DNA from 4 places in the Bradyrhizobium sp. HKCCYLRH3059 genome. Region 4 is predicted to be linked to each of the others. Evidence: predicted binding sites of a transcription regulator. Region 4 holds the regulator's gene; each other region holds the start of a gene.

Region 1 (5,915 bases), on a different contig from region 4:
CTGCGATTCCGCGATCCGCATCAGCACGCTCTCGTGGACGAACGCGCCCTCGGGAATGAAGCGCGGCTCGCAATTCGGAATGTACAATCCGAAATGCGCCTTGCGCTCCGGCCACTCCTTGTACGTCGCGCCCTTCGGCAGCCATTCCAGCAGCCGCCAGGCCGGCGTCATCGAATCGTGCAGCGGGCCCTGGACGCTCGGCGCCACGTAGGAGAATGGACTGTTCTTGCGCTGCACGCCCCAGGCGAGCTGATTCACCGTGCGCGGATTGACCGTCAGCCCGGCCTCGACCGCCTCGTCGATCATCCACAGCAGCGGATATTTCGAAGCCGCCGACCGCACCTCGGGATAGCCGCCGCCGACGTCGGAATGCACGCCGGCGAACCACACCTGTTTGGCGTCCTGCGGTCGCGCCTGCGCCTTGTTGAAGCGGTTCGGCGTGAAGGTCTGCGGCATCCCCCACGGCTTCAGCCGGAACATGCAGCGGCGCTCGTCGATCGCCGCAGCCTGACGGAAGATCTTCACGCTCGGGTTCTCGATCGTGAAGGCGAGCTCCTCGAGGCTCGGCAGCGCAAACAGCCGGTCGGTGCGCGGCACGATCACGCTCGCCACCGTGTCCCACACGCCGACGAAATGGATCGTCGGCCAGCGCGTCGAGGTAATCCGTGCGAACTGCGCGGCCTGGTCGGCGCGGCTCTCCGGGATCGGCCCGTCCTCCTCGGTGCTCTCGAGCTCCTTGGTGATGCCGCGCCCGGCCTTCGGATTGTCGGAGGAGTACTTCTTGTAGGCGATCACGCCCGGGCCGACGAGATTGATCTGACCCGGCGAGATCAGCCCGATCTTGTGGATCAGCCCGGCCAGCACGCGCACGGTGTAGGCGCCCCGCGAGAAGCCGAACAGGAAGATGCGATCGCCGTCCTGGTACTGCGTGGTCAGGAAAGAGTAGGCGTTGATGACGTTGTCGTCGAGGCCGTAGCCCGTCGCGAGCCCCAGCACCATGTTGAAATTGGCCTTGAAGCGATGCCAGCTGTCGGGCTGCGTCAACGTGCCGACGCCGGGATCGTAGAACACGACCTGATGCGGTGTCGTCTTGTCGGTCTTGCGCAGGCACCGATAAAGCTTGAGCACGTTCGAGATGTTCTCGCTGATCTCGTTGCCGGTGCCGTCGCAGCAGATGACAATATTCTTCATGGCAAAGGAATGTCCGCAATAATGCTACCGCAACGAGTGTAGAGCATCCGGCTGGTGTTGGGGAGGTCGGTTCCCTATGGCACTTCGTCTGGGTCGCTGTTGCGCGCGGCGCGGCGGACATCGCGAAGTGACTGCAGGGCGCCGTTGTACGAACGGATGGTCACCCGTGTCCTGCCGCCCCGCGCCTGCTGCCCGTGTCCAGAGTTGTCAGTTGGTCACGGCATCCGCAAGCAAAACGGCCGGATCTCTCGACCCGGCCGTTTCGACATCTCGTTCAGCTTGAAGCCCCGCCCGTGACGCGTCCGGCTTCTGCATCAATCCTGAATTTCGGCTTGCTCTCTCAGCTCGCCTTGGCGACCGGGGCAGCGTCCGCCGCCTTCTTCTCGATGGCGCGCTTCAGCTCCAGCGCGCGCGGCGACAGGGTCGCGGCGTTGGCCTTGAGCAGATAGGCATCGAGGCCGCCATTGTGGTCGACGCTCTTGAGCGCGTTGGTGGAGACGCGCAGGCGCACGTTGCGGCCGAGTGCATCCGAGATGAAGGTCACGTTGCACAGGTTCGGCAGGAAGCGCCGCTTGGTCTTGATGTTGGAGTGGCTGACCTTGTGGCCAACCTGGGGACCCTTGGCCGTCAGTTCACAGCGCCGCGACATGGCAATAAATCCTCTCTCATCCCCGCACCCTTCGTCCGCCTGTGTCGGCGGGCCGCGGGGGTCCAAAACTCGTCCAGCTCGTCTCTGGGAGATGCGGTCGTATAGGGGGGATGCGGCTTTTCGTCAAGGTTTTGAAGGACGCAGCAAATAGAGGGAGCCGGGCCGGCGAACCCGAACGGCGCGACCCGTGCATCCTCCTGATCGGGCCGAAATCGCCAACCAGCAGAAAAGCAGGCGTATAATCAATAGTATAGCCGATAGTTTAGACCATATAAAGGGCGCATTCGGACGTGATGGATGGATATCCCGCGAACAGTCCGAAATGCCGGAATGGCGGCATGCTGGCGCGGTCGGAGGTTCGCGGCTCGGTTCCGGCAGAGTTGCGGACGACGGTCTGAGTGCTGTTCAGCCGCAAAGCGCTGGACAAACCGCCATTGTCGGACGGTTCGCGTTGTTTGAAGGCGTTTTTGGCTTAAGTAGCAAGGACGGCGCGCCGGATCGGTCCGGCGCTCAGGCAGGCGGATCGGTAGGATCATTCGTCACGTGACCATCATCTCGGTTCCCTCATTTCTCTCCTGTCGCCTGGCCGCGGCCGGGGCAGCGCTCTGCCTGTTGTTGCTGGCGCAAAACGCCCAGGCGCAGGCTCGGTTGGACGCTCAATACGAGGCTTCCCTGGCTGGCATCCCCGTCGGCAAGGGCACCTGGGCGGTCGAGATCGGGGATGATCAGTATGGTGCCGCGGCTCAGGGCGGCACCGCCGGCCTGCTCAAGAGCTTCTCGCAAGGATCAGGCACCGGCTCGGTGCAGGGGCGCGTCGTCAACGGCGCCCTGGTCGGCCAGAGCTACCAGGCCTCGACCACGACGGGAAAGAAATCCGAGCAGATCCGCATCAATCTGCAGAACGGTACTGTGAAGGACTTCGCCATCGAGCCGGCGCCTCCGGTCGATCCCGACCGCATTCCGGTGACGGATGCCCACAAGCGTGGCGTGCTCGATCCGATGACGGCCTCTCTGGTGCGCGTGCCGGGCAACGGCGAGCTGCTGTCGCCGGACTCGTGCCGCGGCGCTGCGCCCGTGTTCGACGGCCGCATGCGCTACGAGCTCAAGCTCGACTACAAGCGCATGGAGAACGTCAAGGCAGACAAGGGTTATCGTGGCCCGGCGCTGGTCTGCGCGATCTACTTCACGCCAGTCGCGGGCTACATCCCGGACCGGCCGGTGATCAAATATCTGGCTCAGGCCCGCAACATGGAGATCTTCTTCGTGCCGATCGCCGGCACCCGTGTGCTGGTGCCGTTCAAGATGGTGATCCCGACCCCGCTGGGGACCGCGATGCTGGAAGCGACGTCGTTCATCACCCAGGCGGCGCCGCACGTCGCCAAGACCCAGTAGTGCGTCGTTTCTCTGCTCCTCCACATCGGAATCTCGTCGTTGCGGCACAGCGCCGTCAGCGGCTGGGCCGCGACAGCGGCCGTGGCGTGATGGTCTGACGGCATGCCGTCCGCTATCGCTTGAATCCGATGGAGATTCGGGGTTCGCGCTGCATGATCTCCGGACTGACGGGCTCATGAGCTCCGATTTGTCGGGACCCCCTATCGATACTGTCTGCTGCGCGTGAATCCGTTTGACTCTTCCCTGATTCTGATTCGACTCGGGACGCGCTGAACGCGCGCCAGTTCCATCGCGAAAGCGTTGCTTGTGGAGCCCGCGAAAACTTGATCTAGTGCTGGCTTGATGGCAGAGCGCGAGATGTTGCGGTGAACGAAGCCGGAAAGCCGACGGAGTCAGCGATTCCTTCGCGATTCGTTCTCAAGGCGTTCCGAAGCTTAAGCTGCGTCACTATATGCGTCACAATGTGAGACAGGGGTCAGCATCGCAGCCTCTCCAGACACACGATTATTCCGCATCCGTCGCGCGTGAACGGCGCGCTTCCAACGCCGGCTTCGAGACCCACATTTAACGAATGGCTTTTTCGTCCCCTTCGGCTGCCTCGCCTTTCGAGCGCACGTCCGACCGCGCTCCCGGAAGCGGCGTCACCGCCGTGCTCGGCCCCACCAACACCGGCAAGACGCATCTGGCGATCGAGCGCATGCTCGCGCATTCCTCCGGCATCATCGGACTGCCGCTGCGGCTGCTCGCGCGCGAGGTCTACAACAAGATCGCCGATCGCGTCGGCAGCGAGGCCGTCGCGCTGATCACCGGCGAGGAGAAGATCAAGCCGAAAAATCCGCGCTACTGGGTGTCGACCGTCGAGGCGATGCCCAGGGATCTCGACGTGTCGTTCCTGGCCGTCGACGAGATCCAGATCGCGTCCGATCTCGAGCGCGGCCACGTCTTCACCGACCGCATCCTCAATCGCCGCGGTCGCGACGAGACGCTGCTGCTGGGTGCTGCGACGATGCGCCCCATCATCGAGCGCCTGCTGCCGGGCGCGTCGATGGTGACACGGCCACGATTGTCGCAACTCGAATTCGCCGGTGATCGCAAGATCACGCGACAGCCGCGCCGGACCGCCATCGTGGCGTTCTCGGCCGACGAGGTCTACGCCATCGCCGAGCTGATCCGCCGCCAGCATGGCGGCGCCGCTGTCGTGCTGGGATCGCTGTCGCCGCGAACCCGCAACGCGCAGGTGGCGATGTTCCAGAACGGCGACGTCGACTATCTCGTCGCCACCGATGCGGTCGGCATGGGGCTCAACCTCGACGTCGATCACGTCGCCTTCGCGTCCGACCGCAAATATGACGGCTATCAGTTCCGCCGGCTCACGCCGTCGGAATTTGCCCAGATCGCCGGCCGTGCCGGACGCGCGACGCGCAATGGCACGTTCGGCACCACCGGACGTTGTGCGCCATTCGAGCCCGAGCTGGTCAATGCGCTCCAGAACCATGCCTTCGATACCGTGAAGGTGCTGCAATGGCGCAACTCCCGGCTTGATTTCGCGTCCTTGAGCGCGCTTCAGGTCTCCCTGGCGGTCGCGCCGGCGCATGAGGCGCTGACGCGCGCGCCGATTGCGGAGGATCTGCGCGTGCTCGATCACGCCGCGCGCGATGCCGAGGTGCGCGACATGGCTCACGGCGCGGCCGCGGTCGAGCGTCTGTGGGAAACCTGCCAGATTCCCGACTATCGCAGGCTGTCGCCGGCCGCCCATGCGGAGCTGGTGACCACCGTGTTCGGCTTCCTGATGCAGAAGGGGCGTATTCCGGACGCCTGGTACGCGGCCCAGGTCGATCAGGCCGACCGCGTCGATGGCGACATCGATACGCTGTCGGGGCGGATTGCACAGATCCGTACCTGGACCTTCGTGGCCAACCGGCCCGACTGGCTGCGCGACCCTGATTATTGGCAGGGGATTACCCGCGAACTCGAAAATAAATTGTCAGACGCCCTTCATGAACGGCTCACGGAGCGTTTCGTTGATCGTCGTACCAGTGTATTGATGCGGCGCCTGCGGGAGAACAGTGTTTTGAATACGGAAATCGGCAAGACCGGCGAAGTGATCGTTGAAGGGCACGCGATCGGCCGCCTGGATGGATTCACCTTCGCGCCCGACGCCGCCGAAGCCGGCTCGGAGGCCAAGGCCTTGCAGGCTGCTGCCCAGAAGGCGCTGGCCGGCGAGATCGAGGCGCGCGCCGAGAAGCTGTCCAGCGCGCCCGACGAGCACATCGTGCTCACCGCCGACGGCACGGTGCGCTGGACCGGCGACGCGGTCGCCAAGCTGGTCGCGGCCGACGACGCGCTGCATCCGCGCCTGCGCATCATCGCCGACGAGCGGCTGACCGGTGCTGCGCGCGACAAGGTCCAGGCGCGGCTCGATCTGTGGCTGAAGACGCATATCGAGAAGCTGCTCGGCCCGCTGTTCGAGTTGTCCAAGGCCGAGGACATCACCGGCATCGGCCGCGGCATCGCGTTCCAGCTGGTGGAGGCGCTCGGCGTCATCGAGCGCGCCAAGATCGCCGCCGAGATGAAGGATCTGGACCAGCCGTCGCGCGCCACCTTGCGCAAGTACGGCGTCCGCTTCGGTGCCTACCACATCTACGTCCCGGCGCTGCTCAAGCCCGCCGCGCGCGCGCTCGCT
Region 2 (5,915 bases), on a different contig from region 4:
GCGTGAGAATGGTGGTGAGCGCGGCTTCGTCGAAGCGATGCGGCGGCATCAGCACCAGCAACTGTCCCTCGATGAACTCAAACAGGTCCTCGAAGCTCAGGCGGCAATCACCCTTGGCGACCTTGTCCGCGTCACTGCCGCGCTTGCCGCGGGTGAGCAGCTGGCACAGCCGGCCGTAGGCCGCGCGGTCGCACGGATAGACCAGGATGTCCGGCGTGCCGCAGGTGAACACCAGCCGCGCGCCGTAGAGCAGCTTCGGTCTGTAACTCAGTCGGTCGTTACTCAACTCGCTATAGGCGCGCACGACGCCGGCCAGCGTGTTGTGGTCGGCGATGCCGATGGCGGTGAGGCCATATTCGGCGGCCTGGTGCACATAGTCCTGCGGATGCGAACCACCATGCAGGAAGGAGAAATTGGTGGTGACGCCGATCTCGGCATAGGGGATGGGAGTCATGGCGCGGCTGCGAAGGCTGGGGCGGCGCGTTGCCCATGCGATACGAAAGACAGCCCCTCACCAAGCGGCTTGCGCAGCTGCCCACCCTCCCCTGGAGGGGGAGGGTCGACGCGCGCACAGCGCGCGGCGGGGTGGGGTGAGCCCAACAATCGGTCGTCCTGACGTCGACACGTTAGGGCTGTGGGCGTCTCGGCTCCGGCGAAAATCGGCACCGTGCACGCGGATGGTCTGTCACCCCACCCCGGCTCGCATGCGCGCATGCGAGCCCACCCTCCCCCTCCAGGGGAGGGTGAGCAGCGAGATCGCCGCGAGAGATGTGCGATCCCGACCCTCATGCGAACAGGCCATGCATGTACCAGGCGGGCTGCACCGGCGGGCCCTCAGGCTGCTCGAACTCACGGTCATACAACCCGTCGCGATAGAGCCAGAAGCGCAGGCCGTGCTCGTCCTCGACGCGGAAATAATCGCGCGTGAGGCCCTGCCCGTCCGGCCGCCACCATTCCATCGCGATGCGCTCCGGGCCCTCGGCGCGGACCACGGCATGCGCGGCACGGCGCCAGACGAAGCGCGCGGGCGGGCCGTCCGGCACGCCGGCAATGACTTGGATCGCCTCGGGGTGCGCGAACAGCCGCAGAGGTCGCAGCGGCGGCTCGCCCTCGGCGCGCTCCGGCCAGGCGGCAGCAGTGGCGGCGGCGAGATTTTGCTGCGCCGGCAGCGGCAGCGCCACGCGCTCCGGAACATGGGTATCGACCGGCAGATGCACGACCACGCGCTTGCCGCCGATGCGCGCGGCGATGCGGTCGATCAGTGCCGACAGCTCGTCATTGTCGTGGACATGGGCATCGAGATCGCGCTGCTGCTGCACCACGATCTCGCTGCGGCCAGCAGCGAGCCGGATCATGTCGAAGCCGAAGCCGGGATCGAGCGGATCGTTCAGCGCCTCGAGCCGCTCGCGGAACAGCCGGTCGATGATTGCGGCCTCGGTGACCGGCTGGCCGGTGTCGACCGTGATCACGCGCACCATTCCATCGGTGCGGAAGAAGCAGGCCTCCAGCCGCCGCGCGCCCTTGCCCTGCTGCGCCATCGCCGCCACCAGCATCGCGGCCAGACGGGAGAGGCTGGCCGCAATCACCGTGTCGGTCGCGACCGGCTCGGCAAAACGCTTGTCGACGATGTAGTCCGGCGGGACCTTGCGCGGGCTGATCGGCGCATCGGCCTCGCCCAGCGCCTGCGCCAGCACGCGGGTGAAGGCGGCGCCGAACCGCGCGGTGATCTCGTTGCGGCCGCGCGCGGCGACGTCGCCGATGGTCTTGAGGCCGGCTCGGCGCAGGCCGAGCGTAATGGCCTCGCTGCCGCCGAGGGCGGCCACCGGCAGCGGCGCCACCGCGGCCGCCTCCTCGCCGTCGGGCACGATGCGGCCATGCACCTGGCGGTTCAGCGTACGCGCACAGACGGCGTTGGAGGCGATCGCCGCCGACACAATGAGGCCATGCGCGGTCAGCGCGTCGCAGACCGACTGCATCAGCCTGGCTTCGCCGCCGAACAGATGCACGCAGCCGGTGATGTCGAGCGACAACCCATGCGGCGGGTCGAGCGCCACCAGCGGCGTGAAGCGGTCGCACCAGTCGGCGATGCTCTCCAGCATCTTTGCATCAGCCGCCAAATCGGCTTCGTGCGCGACGAGGTCGGGACAGACCGCGCGGGCATTCGCCAAGGGCTGGTCGAGCGACACACCGTGGCACGCCGCCGCTTCGTCCAGCGAATGGATCAAGAGCGCATTGGCGTCCTTGATGACGACGACCTGCGGCTTGCTCTCAGGCGGAGCGCCTGTGAGTGCCCGCTGTCTTTTGATGCGATCGATGGGCAGGCGCGGCAGCCACAGGCTGAGGATCCGCCGCCGGTTCGTTGAAACGGCATGCATCGGGGGTCCACTCCATGATCCATCGTCCGGTCTGGCCGTGACGGTTGCGAATGAGCTCGACATCGAGGCGCGGCGCGCCCCACGCCATCCACGGGGCAACGAGCGGTGACGGCGCGGTGCGCACGATCCAGCGCGTCTCCGCGGTCGATGGCTCGGGCGCAGCCGCAATGCGCAACATGAGCGCGGTGACGCCGGATTCCTGCGCCGCCAGGGTCAGCTTGCGGCTGGCGACGAGATCGAGCTTTTGCGTCTCCCCCCACACCTCCAGCATCACGCTGCCGAGCGCATCGCAGGCGAGCGCGTCGGCGGCGGTGCGCAAGGCGTGGTCGAGATCGGGCGCGCACACGATGACGATGCGGCGCGGATCGAGGCCGAGCTCGGCGAGCCCGCTCATCGACAGCGCGCCCATCTCGCGCTCGGCGAAATCCTGCCGGATCCAGATCAGGGGCCGGTGCGCGGCGACACGCGCGGCAAGCCCGCACAGGAAGCCGGTCGCGGCTGCCGCCTGGCGGCCGGTCTCGGCGAACACCTCGTGCAGCGCGCCGGTCGCGAGCCCGCCCTGCAAGGTCGCGTCGGCCTCGTCATGGCCGAGCGCGACCCGGCGCAAATCATGTGCGCCATCTCCCGCCTCGAGACGGGCAATGCGGCCGCGCAGACGCGCGAGCGTATCCATGCGTGCGCCGGTCATCCGTCGCCGCTCCTCTTCAATCCATCGTGCGGGCGCTGCCGTTGTTTCAGTGATCAGGCAGTGAACCCGCGACGACCCTCTTTGTTCATGATACGTTCTAATATAAAGCTAACGCCTTCGAGAGAGTCAATCGGGATTGACCCGGGTGTGATTCAACGAATGGAATCAAAGGGATTCAAAGCCATGGAGCTGTTGCGCAAACTGGAGATCCTGGCCGATGCCGCCAAGTACGACGCGTCCTGCGCCTCCAGCGGTACCGAGATGCGGGATTCCCGCGACGGCAAGGGCCTCGGCTCGACCTCGCCCGGCATGGGCATCTGCCATTCCTATGCGCCGGACGGACGCTGCATCTCGCTGCTCAAGATTCTGCTGACCAATGCCTGCAACTTCGACTGCCTGTATTGCGTCAACCGCGCCTCCTCCAACGTGGCCCGCGCGCGCTTCACGGTCGACGAGGTGGTGAAGCTGACCATCGACTTCTATCGCCGCAACTACATCGAGGGACTGTTCCTGTCGTCGGGCATCATCCGCAGCCCCGACTACACGATGGAGCAGGTCGTGAGCGTCGCGCGCAAATTGCGCGAGGAGCATCGCTTCCGCGGCTACATCCATCTGAAGACGATTCCGGAGGCTGACGAGGCGCTGATCGCCGAGGCCGGCCGCTATGCCGACCGGCTCAGCATCAACATCGAGACGCCGCTGGAGGCGAGCCTGACGACGCTCGCGCCGGAAAAGGACCAGCGCGCCATCCGCCGTACCATGGGCCGTCTCCGGCTCAAGCTCGACGAGACGGCGGAGGCGAAGAAGACGGTGCGCCGGGCCAAGCCGCCGCGCTTCGCGCCGGCCGGCCAGAGCACGCAGATGATCGTCGGCGCCGACGAGGCCAACGACCGCGTCATCCTGTCGACCTCGGCCAATCTCTACGGCGCCTACAAGCTCAAGCGCGTCTATTACTCCGCCTTCAGCCCGATCCCCGATGCCAGCCGCGCGCTGCCGCTGCAGGCACCGCCTCTGGTGCGCGAGCACCGGCTGTACCAGGCCGACTGGCTGATGCGGTTCTACGGCTTCGATGCCGACGAGATCGTCGAGGAGAACGAAGGCATGCTGCCGCTCGACATCGACCCCAAGCTCGCCTGGGCCTTGCGCCACCGCGACCGCTTCCCGCTCGACATCAACAAAGCGAGCCGCGAGGAGCTGTTGCGCGTACCCGGCTTCGGCACCCGCACCGTCCAGCGCATCCTCGCCACCCGCCGCACCACCACGATCCGGTTTGCGGATCTCGCCCGGCTCAACGTTGTCAGGAACAAGGTCCTGCCGTTCATCGTTCTCTCCGACCACCGGCCACAGCCGTCTCTGCTCGACGGTGCCGGGCTGGCGGCCCGGCTGCGGCCCAAACCGCAGCAGCTGGGATTTGGGTTCTAATTGAACGTCGTGGCGAAGACCGAAGCCAGGAAACAGCCGTCATTCCGGGGCGATGCGAAGCATCGAACCCGGAATCTCGAGATTCCGCGTTCGCCTCTGCGAAGCGCCCCGGAATGACGCGGCGGCTTCGCTCGCAATGACGAGAGAGGTGAAATGCACGTCGTAACCCTCGACAGCGACACTGATTTCGACGGCTGGCGTCAGGCGGCGCGGGCGTTGGCGATGAACGACGTCAAGCCGGCCGATGTCAGCTGGCGCGTCAAGGGCGCAGCGCCCGACCTGTTCGACGATCAGGCCGACACGCAGCTTCCCGAGGTGCCGAAGGGCGCGTTCTCAGTGCCGGCGAGCTTCATGGAGCTCGCCGAGAGCGCGATTCTGCACAATGATCCCAACCGCTTCGCCCTGCTCTACCGGCTGCTGTGGCGTCTGCGGACCAACCACGATCTCATGGAGATCGCGACCGATCCTGATGTCGCCCAGGCCAACGCGCTGGCGCGGGCGGTGCGCCGCGACGTCCACAAGATGCATGCCTTCGTCCGCTTCCGCGAGGTCGGCCGCGAGCGCGAGGCGCGCTACGTCGCCTGGTTCGAGCCGGAGCACCACATCGTCGAGCGCGCCGCGCCGTTCTTCGCCCGCCGCTTCGCCGACATGCCGTGGTCGATCCTGACGCCCGAACTCTGTGCGCATTGGGACGGCAGCCGCGTCAGCTTCACGCCCGGTGTGAGCAAGGCTGAAGCGCCGTCGGAGGACCGGCTCGAAGAGGTCTGGCTGCGTTATTATGCCAGCATTTTCAATCCGGCACGGCTGAAAGTGAAGGCGATGGAAAAGGAGATGCCGAAGAAATATTGGCAGAACCTGCCCGAGGCCAAGCTGATCCAGCCGCTGATCGCGGCCGCCAGCCGGCGCACGTCATCGATGATCGCCGAAGCCGGCACTGAACCCCACAAGCCGCAGAAACGCGTCGAGGAGACTGCGATGAGCCGCAAGCCGAAAGCCCACCACGCGCCCGCTGCTGAGACCTCGCGTGATGTCGAGGCCGCCGATCTTGAGACCTTGCGCGAAGAAGCCGCTTCCTGCCGCGCCTGCCCGCTGTGGAAGGACGCCACGCAAACCGTGTTCGGCGAAGGCCCCGCGCATGCGCCGCTGATGCTGGTCGGCGAGCAGCCCGGCGACAAGGAGGATCTCGCCGGCCATCCCTTCGTCGGCCCGGCCGGCCAGATGCTGGACCGCGCGCTTGAAGAGGCCGGCATCGACCGGTCCAAGGTCTACGTCACCAATGCGGTGAAGCACTTCAAGTTCGTGCCGCGCGGCAAGATCCGGCTGCACCAGAAGCCGAACACGCCGGAGATCAAGGCCTGCCGGCAATGGTACGAGCGCGAGCTCGCCGCCGTGCGTCCGGCGCTGGTGGTGGCGATGGGCGCGACCGCCGC
Region 3 (5,915 bases), on a different contig from region 4:
GGCGAGCACCGCGACCGGGTTCGGCCTCAGATGCGAGTTGAGCGCGTCGCGCAGCTTGTCCGGGCGGAACTCCTTGGCGATGTCGCAATGCGCGACCTGGCCGGTGGCGTGGACGCCGGCGTCGGTGCGGCCTGAGCCGTGCACACGCGTGGGCACGCCGCAGGTCGCCTGCACCGCGGCTTCGAGCGCGCCCTGCACCGACGGCAAGGTCTCCTGCAGCTGCCAGCCGCAGAACGGCGCGCCGTCATATTCGATGGTGAGCTTGTAGCGGGGCATTCGGTCTATTGCTGCCGTCATCGCCCGCGCAGGCGGACGATCCAGTATTCGCCGACGTCTCGGCGCGACAATGCACGTCTCGGCGTACTGGATACCCCGCTTTCGCGGGGTATGACAGCGTTACGAAAAACGAGCACCGCGATTCAATGGGGTGCCGCGCAGGAAATCCGCGGCCTTCATCGGGCCCTTGCCGGCGCGCTGCAGCTCGGTGATGCGGATCGCGCCGTCGGCGCAGGCGATGGTGAGCTGCTCGTCGAGCACGGCGCCCGGCTCGCCCGCGCCGCTGGCGAGCGCGCAGCGCAGGAACTTCAAACGCACCGCCTCGCCATCGAGCGTGACCTCGCTCCAGGCGCCGGGGAACGGCGACAGGCCGTGGATGTGCCGCAGCACCGTATGCGCCGGCTTCGTCCAATCGATCCGCGCCTCCGCCTTCTCGATCTTGGCAGCGTAGGTGACGCCCTCCTCGGCCTGCTTCGTCAACGTCAGCCCGCCGCGCTCCAGCGCCGCCATCGCGCGCACCATCAGGTCGGCACCGATCCGCGAGAGGCGATCGTGCAGATCGGACGCCGTCATCGCGTCAGTGATGGGTAGACGCTCGGCCATCGCAACGTCGCCGGTGTCGAGACCGACATCCATCTTCATGACCATCACGCCGCTTTCAGCGTCCCCTGCCATGATGGCACGGTTGATCGGCGCGGCGCCGCGCCAGCGTGGCAGCAACGAGGCGTGGAGGTTGTAGCAGCCGAGTTTCGGTGCATCGAGAATCGCCTGCGGCAGGATCATGCCATAGGCGACGACAACGGCGGCATCGGCCTCATGGGCGCGGAACGCAGCCAGCGCGTCCTCGGTCTTCAGCGTCTTCGGCGTGAGCACGGGAATGCCGAGCCGGCGCGCCTCGGTCTCAATCGGCGTCGGCACCAGCGCCAGGCCGCGGCGGCCGCCGGGCTTCGGCGCGCGCGTATAGACCGCCGCGATCTCGTGGCCGTGGCCGGCGAGTTCGAGCAGGGTCGGCACGGCGAAATCCGGCGTGCCCATGAAGATCAGGCGAAGCGGCATCTGGTGGAAGATCCTGCATTGCCGAATCCTCCGCGTCATGGCCGGGCTTGTCCCGGTCATCCACGTCGAGCTGCCTGTAACGCGCGGCGCGACGTGGATGCCCGGGTCGAGCCCGGGCATGACGGAGGAGAGAGTTGATCGTTACTCGCTGGCGCGCTTGGCGGCCTTGGCGAACTTCTTCATCACGCGGTCGCGCTTGAGCTTCGACAGATAGTCGATGAACAGCACGCCGTTGAGATGGTCGATCTCGTGCTGGATGCAGGTGGCGTAGAGCCCCTCGGCATCCTCCTCGCGAACCAGCCCGTCGAGATCGGTGAAGCGCACGCGCACGCGCGCCGGCCGCTCGACCTCCTCGTAATATTCGGGGATCGACAGGCAGCCTTCCTCGTAGACCGACAGCTCGTCCGACTTGGCAACGATCTCCGGATTGATGAAGACGCGCGGCTCGCGCTTGCCTTCGCCGTTCGCGTCGGGCTTGGCCAGATCCATGGTGATGACGCGCAGCGGCTGCGCGACCTGAATCGCTGCGAGCCCGATGCCAGGCGCGTCGTACATGGTCTGAAACATGTCGTCGACCAGCTGCCGGATCTCCGGCGTGACCTTCTCGACCGGCTTGGACACCAGCCGCAACTGCCGGTCCGGCAGGATGATGATTTCTCTTAGGGACATGGCGCGCGATTTAAGCCGCGGAACCGGCGCGGTCAATGTGATGGCTCGCGGTTAAGACTTCGCTAACCATGAATTTCAATGCCTTGTTAACCATGATTCTTAACCCGGCCTTAACCATAAATGTTCTCTCTTCGTTCGCGAGCTTGTGCGAATCGGATAGACGGGCGTGATGACCGCCGCCAGCCAGTCCCTCAATCCTGTCGTCATCATGATCGGCGACCTTCCGGTCCGCGCCAGCGATGCGCTGATCGGATTTGGCTTGCTGGTGGTGCTGCTGCTCGTGATGATCGTGGCGGCCGTGGTGCGTTCCGGCCGGCGCGGCGCCGAGCTCGCGGCCCAGCAGGCGATGCGCAGCGATGAGATCGAACATCGGTTCAGCGAGATGATCCGCGTCCAGAGCGAGGCCTCCGGCCGGGTCGACGCGATGGCGCAGCTGCTCGCCGGCCGGCAGGTTGATCTTGCCCGCAGCGTCAACGAGCGGCTCGATGCGGTGACTCATCGCGTCGGACAGTCGATGGAGCAGAGTACGCGCCACACCATGGATAGTCTGCGCGTGCTGCACGAGCGGCTCGGCATCATCGACAATGCCCACCGTGATCTCAGCGAGCTGACGACCCAGGTCACGACCCTGCGCGACGTCCTCGCCAACAAGCAGTCGCGCGGCGCGTTCGGCCAGGCGCGGATGGAGGCGATCGTGCAGGACGGACTTCCGAAGGGCAGCTACGCGTTCCAGTACACGCTCGCCAGCGGCAAGCGGCCGGACTGCGTCGTGTTCCTGCCCGACGCGCGACCGCTGTGCATCGACGCCAAGTTTCCGTTGGAAGCCGTGACCGCGCTGCATGATGCGGAGACGGACGAGGAGAAGCGCACCGCCGCACAGCGCCTGCGTACCGACGTGCTGCGTCACGTCAACGACATCGCGGAGAAATATCTGGTGGTCGGCGAGACGCAGGACACCGCGCTGATGTTCGTGCCGTCGGAATCGGTCTATGCCGAGATCCATGATGGCTTCGACGACGTCATCCAGAAAGCGTATCGCGCGCGCGTCGTGCTGGTGTCGCCGTCGCTGCTGATGCTCGCGATCCAGGTCATGCAGCAGATCATGAAGGACGCACGCATCCGCGACGCCGCCGACCAGATCCGCAACGAGGTGATCCATCTCGGGGACGATCTCGGCCGCCTGCGCGAGCGCGTGCTCAAGCTGCAGAAGCATTTCGGCGATGTCGGCGAGGACATCCGCCAGATCCTCATCTCGGCCGACAAGATCGAGAAGCGCGCCGCGCGGATCGAGGAGCTCGACTTCAGCAAACAAGACACGCCGGTGGAGTCGCCACGCATCGCGCCAGCTACGGGCACCGCGCCCGATTTGTTTCCGCTGGCGGGACGCATGCAGGCGGGGGAGTGATTGGGTAGCTCGCCCTTGTCGCAGCTTGAATTTTGCCAAGACTGTCATCGCCCGGCTCGCGGACGATGACAGCTGAGATGGGGAGCGTTTCTTGCGCAAATCTGCTACCACCCATCCATGACCGTACCTGAGGCTTCTTCCGACATCACCGCGACCGGCGCAAAGCCCGAGGCTGCGCCAAAAGCCCCCACCTGGCGCGAGAGCATGGCCGTCTATCTGCAGCCGCGCGTGCTCGTGGTGCTGTTCCTCGGATTTTCGTCGGGGCTGCCGCTGGCGCTGTCCGGCTCGACCTTGCAGATCTGGATGCGCGAGCTCGGCGTCGACCTCGGGACCATCGGGTTGTTCGCGCTCGTCGGCACGCCCTACACGCTGAAATTCCTCTGGGCGCCGCTGGTCGACGCGCTGCACGTGCCGCTGCTGACGCGCGCCTTCGGGCGGCGGCGCGGCTGGCTGGTGTTCGCGCAACTGCTGCTGATCGCCGCCATCCTGCTGCTGGCGTTGACCGATCCGGCGCACGCGCCGTTCATGGTGGCGCTGGCCGCGCTGCTGGTCGCCGCGATGTCGGCGACCCAGGACATCGTGGTCGACGCCTTCCGCGTCGAGAGCCTGCCGGAGAGTGAGCAGGCCGCGGGCATGGCGGCGTATGTCGCCGCCTACCGCATCGGCATGCTGGTCTCGACCGCCGGCGCACTGGTGGTGGTCAGTGCATTCGAGAACTCGGGGCTGACGCGTCCGTCGTCCTGGATGTGGGGCTATGTTGCGATGGCCGGACTGGTGCTGATCGGCACGATCACGGCCCTCGCGGCGACCGAGCCGGCCCAGTCGCAGCAGGCGGAGGCCGCGATGGGGGCGGACACCGCGCTCACCCGCGTGATGCATGCGGCTGCCGGGGCCTTCGTCGAGTTCCTCGGCCGACGTGATGCGCTCACGGCGCTCGCCTTCGTCGTGCTGTTCAAGTTCACCGACGCCTTCTCCGGCACGATGACCGCGCCGTTCGTGATCGATCTCGGCTTCAGCAAGGTCGACTACGCCGCGATCGTGAAAGGCGTCGGCCTCGCCGCCACGCTCGCCGGCGGCTTTGCCGGCGGTTTCGTCGCGCGGCGCTATTCGCTCGCCATCAGCCTGTGGATCGGCGGCATCGTGCAGGCGCTGGCCAACCTGTCGTTCTCATGGCTCGCCATCGTCGGCGTCAATCAGTGGGCGCTGGCGCTGGCGATCTCTGCGGAGAACCTCACCAGCGCGATCGGCACCGTGATCTTTGTCGCCTATCTCTCTGCGCTGTGCCAGAACCCGCTGCACACCGCGACCCAATATGCGCTGCTCACCGCGCTCGCCGCGGTTGGACGAACCTATCTGTCATCGGGCGCGGGCTATGTGGCGAAAGCGACCGGCTGGCCTGCATTCTTCGTCATCTGCGTGCTCGTCGCGATCCCGAGCCTCGTGCTGCTCGCTTGGCTGCAACGGCGTGGGCATTTCGATGATTTGGGGCCGGTGAAGTTGTAGCTGCCGCCTCACCGTCAACTGTCGTCACTCGCGAAGGCGGATGACCCAGTATTCCAGAGACGTCAGCTATCAACCGAGGGCCGCGGCGTACTGGATCGCCCGGTCGAGCCGGGCGATGACTGCAGAAGTCAGGAGGCGGCGCTCGCAGCGTCCCAAGTGTCACCGCTTCACCAAGCTCCACTTGGTCACGACCGCCTCGCTCATCTGCCCCGCATCCTGGGCGCAGGCGATCTCGTCGACCTTGACCGCGATCTGCTTGCCGAGCAGGCCCTTGAGCTGCGAGGCCTGCGCCGTGTTCGCGGTGACGAGCTGGAACGTCTCCGGTCCGGTCTCGAGATTGCACAGCCCGCTCGGCGGCGGCAGGCGGCGCGGCTCGCTGGTGATCTGATAGGCGGCGGAGGGCTGGCCCGATTTGGCGCCTTTCAGCTTCAGCGCCGTCAGCTCGCCCGACAGCACGTCACCGGCATTGAGCGGACGCCCCGCCTTCTGCGGTGCCTCGCTTTGCTGCGCCAGCACCGACGGCGCCGAGAGTGCCGCCAGAATCGCGCCCAAAGCCAGCCGTTTGCCGAATCCGCGTTTCGTCATCAATTCACTTCCGTCTGTGCTTAGAACAAGGTCCGCTGCCGCATCGCGGCCGAGAGCGTGCCTTCGTCGAGATAGTCGAGCTCGCCGCCGACCGGCACGCCATGCGCCAGCCGCGTGACCTTGACGTTCGCCTCCTGCAGGAGGTCGGTGATGTAGTGCGCCGTCGTCTGGCCGTCGACCGTCGCGTTCAGAGCGAGGATGATCTCCTGCACCTCCGGCGCATGCGCGCGCTGCACCAGCGCGTCGATGGTGAGATCCTGCGGACCGACTCCGTCGAGCGGCGACAAGGTGCCGCCGAGCACGTGATAGCGGCCGTTCGAGGCCTTGGCGCGCTCCAGCGCCCAGAGGTCGGCGACATCGGCGACGACGACGATCATCGCGGGATCGCGCCGCGGATCGGTGCACACCGTGCAGGGATTCT
Region 4 (5,915 bases):
CGGCCACCCAGCGCATCGCGCTGTGGGGCGGCCGCGAGCTTGCGATGCTGTTGCTGGCCTCGCTGATCGCGGGGCTCGCCACCACGCCCTATGCCGCCTTCCATTTCCATCGCGTCACGCCCTATGGCGTGCTCGCCAATCTCGCAGCGATGCCGGTCGTCTCGGCGCTGGTGATGCCGGCCGGCCTGATGGGCCTCGTGGCGGCGCCGTTCGGGCTCGACGGTCCCTGGTGGACGCTGATGGGCCTCGGCATCGACTGGATGATCGCGGTGACGCGCTGGGTGGCGGCGCTGCCCGGCGCGGTCGGGCGCATCCCGGCCTTCGGCATCGGTCCACTGATCCTGGCCAGCCTCGGTGTCATCCTGATCGGCCTGCTGCGCACACCGCTGCGCTGGTCGGGCGCCGTGGGGCTCGTGGTGGCCACCGTGTGGGCCGCCGCGACGCCGCTGCCCGACGTGCTGATCGCCGGCGATGGGCGCGCGGTGGCGGTGCGCGGCCGTGACGGGCGTCTGCATGCGATGCGCATCGGCAAGGACGTGTTCGCCACCAAGGAGTGGCTCGCGGCCGACGCCGATGCCCGGCTGCCGGCGGATTCATCGCTCACCGATGGCGTCTCCTGCGACGAGGCGGGCTGCGTGGTCGCAATGGCCGACGGCCGATTCGCCGCCCTGACCCTGCGCGCCGAGGCGCTCGCCGATGATTGCGCCCGCGTCGCGCTCATCGTCACCGCGCGCGCCGCGCCGTCATCCTGCGCGGCGGCCGTCATCGATCGCGGGCGGCTGCGGCAGCAGGGCGCCTTGATGCTGGTGCAGCGGGGCAGGAGCTTCGCCGTCACGCCGGCGCGCGCCGGCGGCACCGACCGCCCATGGTGGCCGGCGCCCGCCGAGGCCGGCGAGTTCGACACGACGCTGACGCCGCGCGCGCCGGCCGTGCGGCCTCAGGACGCGACGCCGCCGGAGACGGAGCAGGGCGAGGAAGACTGAGTGCCGGGCAGCTCGAACGTGCCGAGATGATACTCGGTGTCGCCAGGTCCATGTTGCCAAGTCCATCGAACAGCGAGGGGCTTTCGGCCAGCGTGAACGCAGCGCGCGGATAGCGTTGCCAGATGGCGATGTCGTCAGCCGTGACTGTCAGCCATCCGAACACAAGCATATTGCAGCCGGGCTCGGTGATCCCGGCGGCCTTGTTCCAATCGATCTTGTTGACCACGGCGGCAGGCTCCCCCGGCACATCATGCCGGCCGAGGGATGTCGTTCCTATTCGATGCGATGCCGGGGCGTGAGGTTCGCCTGAGAGGACTTTGCGCTTGCAGAACCCAAATCTCCCACGGTCGAAAGCTCGCTCACGACCGAGAGAAATGCCGATGCGGAGACCCCTCAGGTGATGCTGATGCGGCGAATCGGTGTGGCCTGCGAAGGCGGCACGTCCTCGGCGATGTCCGGGCGTCGCTCCGCCGGCTGCTTGCTGACCGGCAATTGCAGCACGGTGACGCGCTGGCCCTCGCAGAGCTGGGTCACCAGCACGTGGCGGCCATCGGCGAATTCGATCGCGTCGTGATGGCGATCGGGAATGTGAGTCTCGATGCTGTTGAACTTTGCGACGCGCTCGCGGATCGTCCGGGTCCAGAGCCAGCGGCTGTCGTAGCGGACGTCCTCGGCGAAGGCCAACTCGGTGCCGGGCAGCATGCAAACTGCGACGGTCGGCTCGCTCTCCAGCGCGAAGCCGCGGGTGGCGGTGCCACGGAAGGTCATCGAGATCAACGTCTCGCCGACCTTGGCGGGACGGGACGCAACCGCATGGAGGCTGTAGTCACACATCGGATCGCTCCTCGTTGAGAGATAGCCGACCCACGCTCCCCCCGGACAGGCGCAGGCCTCTATCAGAGTGGACATCGATGGTGATGTTAGCGCGCGCTTCGCGGCAATTCTGCGCTGATCTGCATCGCGTGTGCCCGCGGCCGATCACAAGCGTTTGAGCATGCCGCGCTGCACATCATGAGGTGCATTCGCGCGTGACGTATTTTGCTGGGCAGCCTCCGATCGGCGGCGAAAGCGCGTGCGCCCGCCGCCCATCGACCGATCCCATTCGCGATCAGTACTTGCGGTACAGCCCGACCAGCTTGCCTTGGATCTTCACCCGGTTCGGCGGCAGGATGCGTACCTCGTAGGCGGTGTTGGCCGGCTCCAGCGCGATCGATGCGCCGCGGCGGCGGAAGCGCTTCAGCGTCGCTTCCTCATCGTCGATCAGCGCCACCACGATGTCGCCGGTGTCGGCGGTCTCGTTGCGCTGTATCAGCGCCATGTCGCCGTCGAGGATGCCGGCATCGACCATGGAGTCGCCGCGTACCTCGAGCGCGTAGTGATCGCCGTTACCGAGCATGTCGGCAGGCACGCTGATGGTGTGGCTGCGGGTCTGCAGCGCCTCGATCGGGGTACCGGCGGCGATGCGGCCCATCACCGGCACTGCGACGGGGCGCTCGCCATCGTCCAGCGCGGGAGTGCTGGTGCGCACCTTGCCGAGATTGCCCTCGATCACCGATGGGGTGAAGCCGCGGCGGTTGTTGGCGGCCTGTGACAGCTCGGGCAGCTTGATCACCTCGATCGCGCGGGCGCGGTTGGGCAGCCGGCGGATGAAGCCGCGCTCCTCGAGCGCCGTGATCAGGCGATGAATGCCGGACTTCGAGCGCAGATCGAGCGCATCCTTCATCTCGTCGAAGGACGGCGGCACGCCGGCTTCCTTGAGCCGCTCGTTGATGAACCGCAGAAGTTCGTACTGTTTGCGCGTCAGCATCTCGACCTGGTCCCCGGTTTGTTGTCGTCCGAGTCCAAGAGCTGCGCCTCGCGCACAAACTGGCTGAGAGCGCCCTGGAGTCGGACCGTCATCGCGTCGCCCGCAACATACTAAAAACAAATCATGAACGGACACTATATGTTCGATGTGTGTTCCGCAATCCTAAAAATATGATGAACAGACCGGGCTTTACCGGGGAAGCGGCTCAATTCGGCAGGCGCAGGATCTCGCACGGGCTGCCGGCAGGCGCCTTCGGCGCAAACGCCGGCCGGATCACCACCGCCTGCGAGAGTGCGAGATTCCCAAGCAGCGACGAATCCTGCTGGCTCACCGGGGTCGCAACCAGCGTGCCGTCGGCGCGCTCTTCGAGCTGCGCCCGCAGATAGTCCTCGCGCGAATCGTTCGGCCCGAGCTCGCGGCCGAGCAGGGCGGCCTCGCGCGGCATCACGGCCTCGTCGCGGCCGAGCAGCCGCCGAATCAGCGGCACCAGGAACAGGAGGGCGCAGACATAGGACGACACCGGATTGCCGGGCAGTCCGATCACCCTGATGTCGCCGAGCCGTCCGTGCATCATCGGCTTGCCCGGCCGCATCGCGATCTTCCAGAACGCCATCTCGACGCCCTCGGCTTCGAGCGCCTGCTTGACCAGGTCGTGATCGCCGACCGAGGCGCCGCCGGTCGTGATCAAGATGTCGGCCTTGGCCTCTCGGGCCCGGCGGATGCCGGCGATCGTCGCCTCCATCGTATCCGCGGCGATGCCGAGATCGATCGGGGTCCCGCCCTCGTTGCGCACCAGCGCCCGCAAGGCGTAGCCGTTGGAATAGACGATCTGGCCCGGGCCGGGCGTCGAGCCCGGCATCACCAGCTCGTCGCCGGTGGCGAGCAGCGCCACCTTCGGCCGGCGCCGCACCGGCAGCGCCGGATGATTCATGCTGGCCGCCAGCGACAGGTCGCGGTCGCTGAGCCGGCGCCCGGACTTCAGCAGCACCATGCCCTGGTGAAAGTCGACGCCCGCCGGCCGGATATGCCGGCCCTTGATCGCGGCCTCGGTGATCACGACGTGGCCATCTTCGGCGATCGTGTCCTCCTGGATCACCACCGCGTCCGCGCCCTCCGGAACAACGCCACCGGTGAAGATCCGCGCCGCCTCGCCGGGTCCAACCACGCGATCGAACGGCCGCCCCGCCGCAACCTCGCCGATGATCTTCAGCCGCGCCTTGGCCTGGGCGGCGTCCGCCGCGCGCACGGCATAGCCGTCCATCGCCGACATCGCCTCGGGCGGCTGCGTCCGCAGCGCCGCGATGTCCCGCGCCAGGATGCGGTGAAACGCTTCGTCCAGCCCGACCTGCTCCTCGGCCAGCGGTTCGGCGCCGGCGAGCACGGCGGACAACGCATCAGACACCGGCATCAGGGCCATGGGATTTCCTTCGGACGGAGACGGCAGATCGAATGAATCGCCTTCTAACCGAACGCGCACGGCGCGGCCAAGGGCCTAGGCCGCTCCCTGCGTTCTGACCGTCTGCTGTGGGCCGTTTCCGGGCCGCTGCCTCACGATCGCGCGAGAAAGTCCGCAATCAACCGCATGACCTCCTGCGGACGTTCCAGGCTCGGCAGGTGCGCCGTTCCGGCCAGCTCATGTCCTGACCCCGTTCGGCATTGTTGCGGCGAGCAGCCTGCTTCGCTGCTGGATGTGAGGAAAGTCCAAGTCCCCCCGGATGACGAGCGATGGCGCGACGATCTCCGCGAGGCGTGGGAAGGCTGGTGCCACATCGAGAGTCGCGCCGGTTGGCGGCGCGCGGAGTGCGGCGGCGTTCTTCTTCAGGAACGTCTCGCGCGGCTCGCCGGAGATGCGTCCCTCGCGCTGCAAGGGACCGTCGACCCACAGATGCGCCTTGATAGCGCTGACCCGATCCCAATCCTGTGCGGCCTCGGCAGCGGCCAACGACGCCGTTAGCGCCTTGATCTCCGGTGGATAGACCGGCTCCGGCGCGCCGCTGATCGAAGGTGCGATCAGCACCAGCGATGCCATACGTGACGGATGGCGAAGCGCGAAGTCGAGCGCGATGCGGCCTCCTTGCGAGCAGGCAATCAGCGTCGCCGGCCGCGCCGGCGCGAGCGCGTCGACGACGGCGAGCAGGTCCTCGACCGGAGAATGAGCTTCCTCATAGGCGACCGTCTCACCAAATCCGCGCCGGTCATAGGCGATCGTCATATGCGTTGCCGCGACGCCCTCGATCTGCACGCGCCACATGGACGAGCATTGGACCGTGGACCAGCCGATCTACGATCCCAGCACGATCGACTGCCCGGTTCTCGTGCTCGCGACGGAATGGGATGTGGATGTCCGCTTCGGGATGGCGCACGACCTGTTCGTTCGCCTCGTGAGCGCGCCATACAAGCGCCTGGTCGAGATCGGGCAGGGCACGCACATGATCCTGATGGAGCGGAATCGACGGCAGGCGTTCGACGTGGTGATCGGATTTCTCAACGAGCGCGTCGTGCCGGCGCGTTGATCGTCGCGCGGACGACCTGCACCGCGTCAGAGCGGATGCCGAATCCAGACATTCGGCTCGACATAGGCGGCATGGTCGTGCTCGACCGACGCGAGCACGGGCACGAGAGCACCGGGGACCTCGATCTCGCCCGAGCTGTCGAAGGTCACGCCGGTCCATTGCGACCAATCGGCGAGCGTGCCGACGATGGTCATCGAGCACGGCGCGATCTTGACGATCTCGCCGCCGATGCCGATGCGCTTAGGCGCCGGCTCGTCTGCGGCCAGCGGATGTGGCGGGAGACGGGCCGGATGGCGCCGTTGCCGGCGGTCGCATTTAGGATTCGCTTTTTCGGAAAAAGCTGCTATGCTGATTTGGTCCCGTGCTCGACAGGAGGGGCGCTTCGCGATCGTCACGGACGTGGAGCGCGGGATGCGGTGGCCGCGACGTGTCGCAGCGTGCCCTGATGGCGCGCGGACGAACGGCATGGCGCGGACGTGAAGTCGCGTGGTCCTGGCATCCCGAAGCTGATGCCAAGCCGAAGGGTGCTGATGATCCCGTCGGCGACGGTGGCCAACAAGCCGGGCACCGGGGAGATCGCGTATAAGCGTGAAGACCATCGCGCAGGGAATG

Evidence for each region. Region 4 encodes LexA, which represses DNA repair genes until DNA is damaged. Its sites were predicted from a motif close to TGTTCNNNNTGTGTTCNG; they were not measured.
Region 1: ACQR13_RS04285 (helicase-related protein) is a predicted target of LexA. The motif match lies at 3,645-3,662, and genes of this name have one in related genera.
Region 2: ACQR13_RS09565 (ImuA family protein) is a predicted target of LexA. The motif match lies at 3,146-3,163, and genes of this name have one in related genera.
Region 3: ACQR13_RS04880 (DNA recombination protein RmuC) is a predicted target of LexA. The motif match lies at 2,123-2,140, and genes of this name have one in related genera.

Annotation. Positions count from the first base shown of each region.
Region 1 is NZ_JBNPUF010000001.1:926,041-931,955, forward strand. It holds gene ACQR13_RS04270 (T6SS phospholipase effector Tle1-like catalytic domain-containing protein) at 1-1,191, opposite strand, end outside; gene rpmB (50S ribosomal protein L28) at 1,532-1,840, opposite strand; gene ACQR13_RS04280 (DUF3108 domain-containing protein) at 2,456-3,232, shown strand; gene ACQR13_RS04285 (helicase-related protein) at 3,804-5,915, shown strand, end outside.
Region 2 is NZ_JBNPUF010000002.1:561,693-567,607, forward strand. It holds gene ACQR13_RS09555 (error-prone DNA polymerase) at 1-454, opposite strand, end outside; gene ACQR13_RS09560 (Y-family DNA polymerase) at 786-2,375, opposite strand; gene ACQR13_RS09565 (ImuA family protein) at 2,269-3,063, opposite strand; gene ACQR13_RS09570 (putative DNA modification/repair radical SAM protein) at 3,247-4,485, shown strand; gene ACQR13_RS09575 (UdgX family uracil-DNA binding protein) at 4,639-5,915, shown strand, end outside.
Region 3 is NZ_JBNPUF010000001.1:1,064,667-1,070,581, reverse strand. It holds gene truA (tRNA pseudouridine(38-40) synthase TruA) at 1-276, opposite strand, end outside; gene fmt (methionyl-tRNA formyltransferase) at 397-1,332, opposite strand; gene def (peptide deformylase) at 1,474-2,001, opposite strand; gene ACQR13_RS04880 (DNA recombination protein RmuC) at 2,171-3,406, shown strand; gene ACQR13_RS04875 (AmpG family muropeptide MFS transporter) at 3,524-4,909, shown strand; gene ACQR13_RS04870 (hypothetical protein) at 5,069-5,494, opposite strand; gene recR (recombination mediator RecR) at 5,515-5,915, opposite strand, start outside.
Region 4 is NZ_JBNPUF010000006.1:180,665-186,579, forward strand. It holds gene ACQR13_RS19980 (ComEC/Rec2 family competence protein) at 1-983, shown strand, start outside; gene ACQR13_RS19985 (hypothetical protein) at 1,377-1,817, opposite strand; gene lexA (transcriptional repressor LexA) at 2,092-2,790, opposite strand; gene ACQR13_RS19995 (molybdopterin molybdotransferase MoeA) at 2,996-4,207, opposite strand; gene ACQR13_RS20000 (alpha/beta fold hydrolase) at 4,424-5,041, opposite strand; gene ACQR13_RS20005 (hypothetical protein) at 5,040-5,303, shown strand; gene ACQR13_RS20010 (hypothetical protein) at 5,330-5,915, opposite strand, start outside.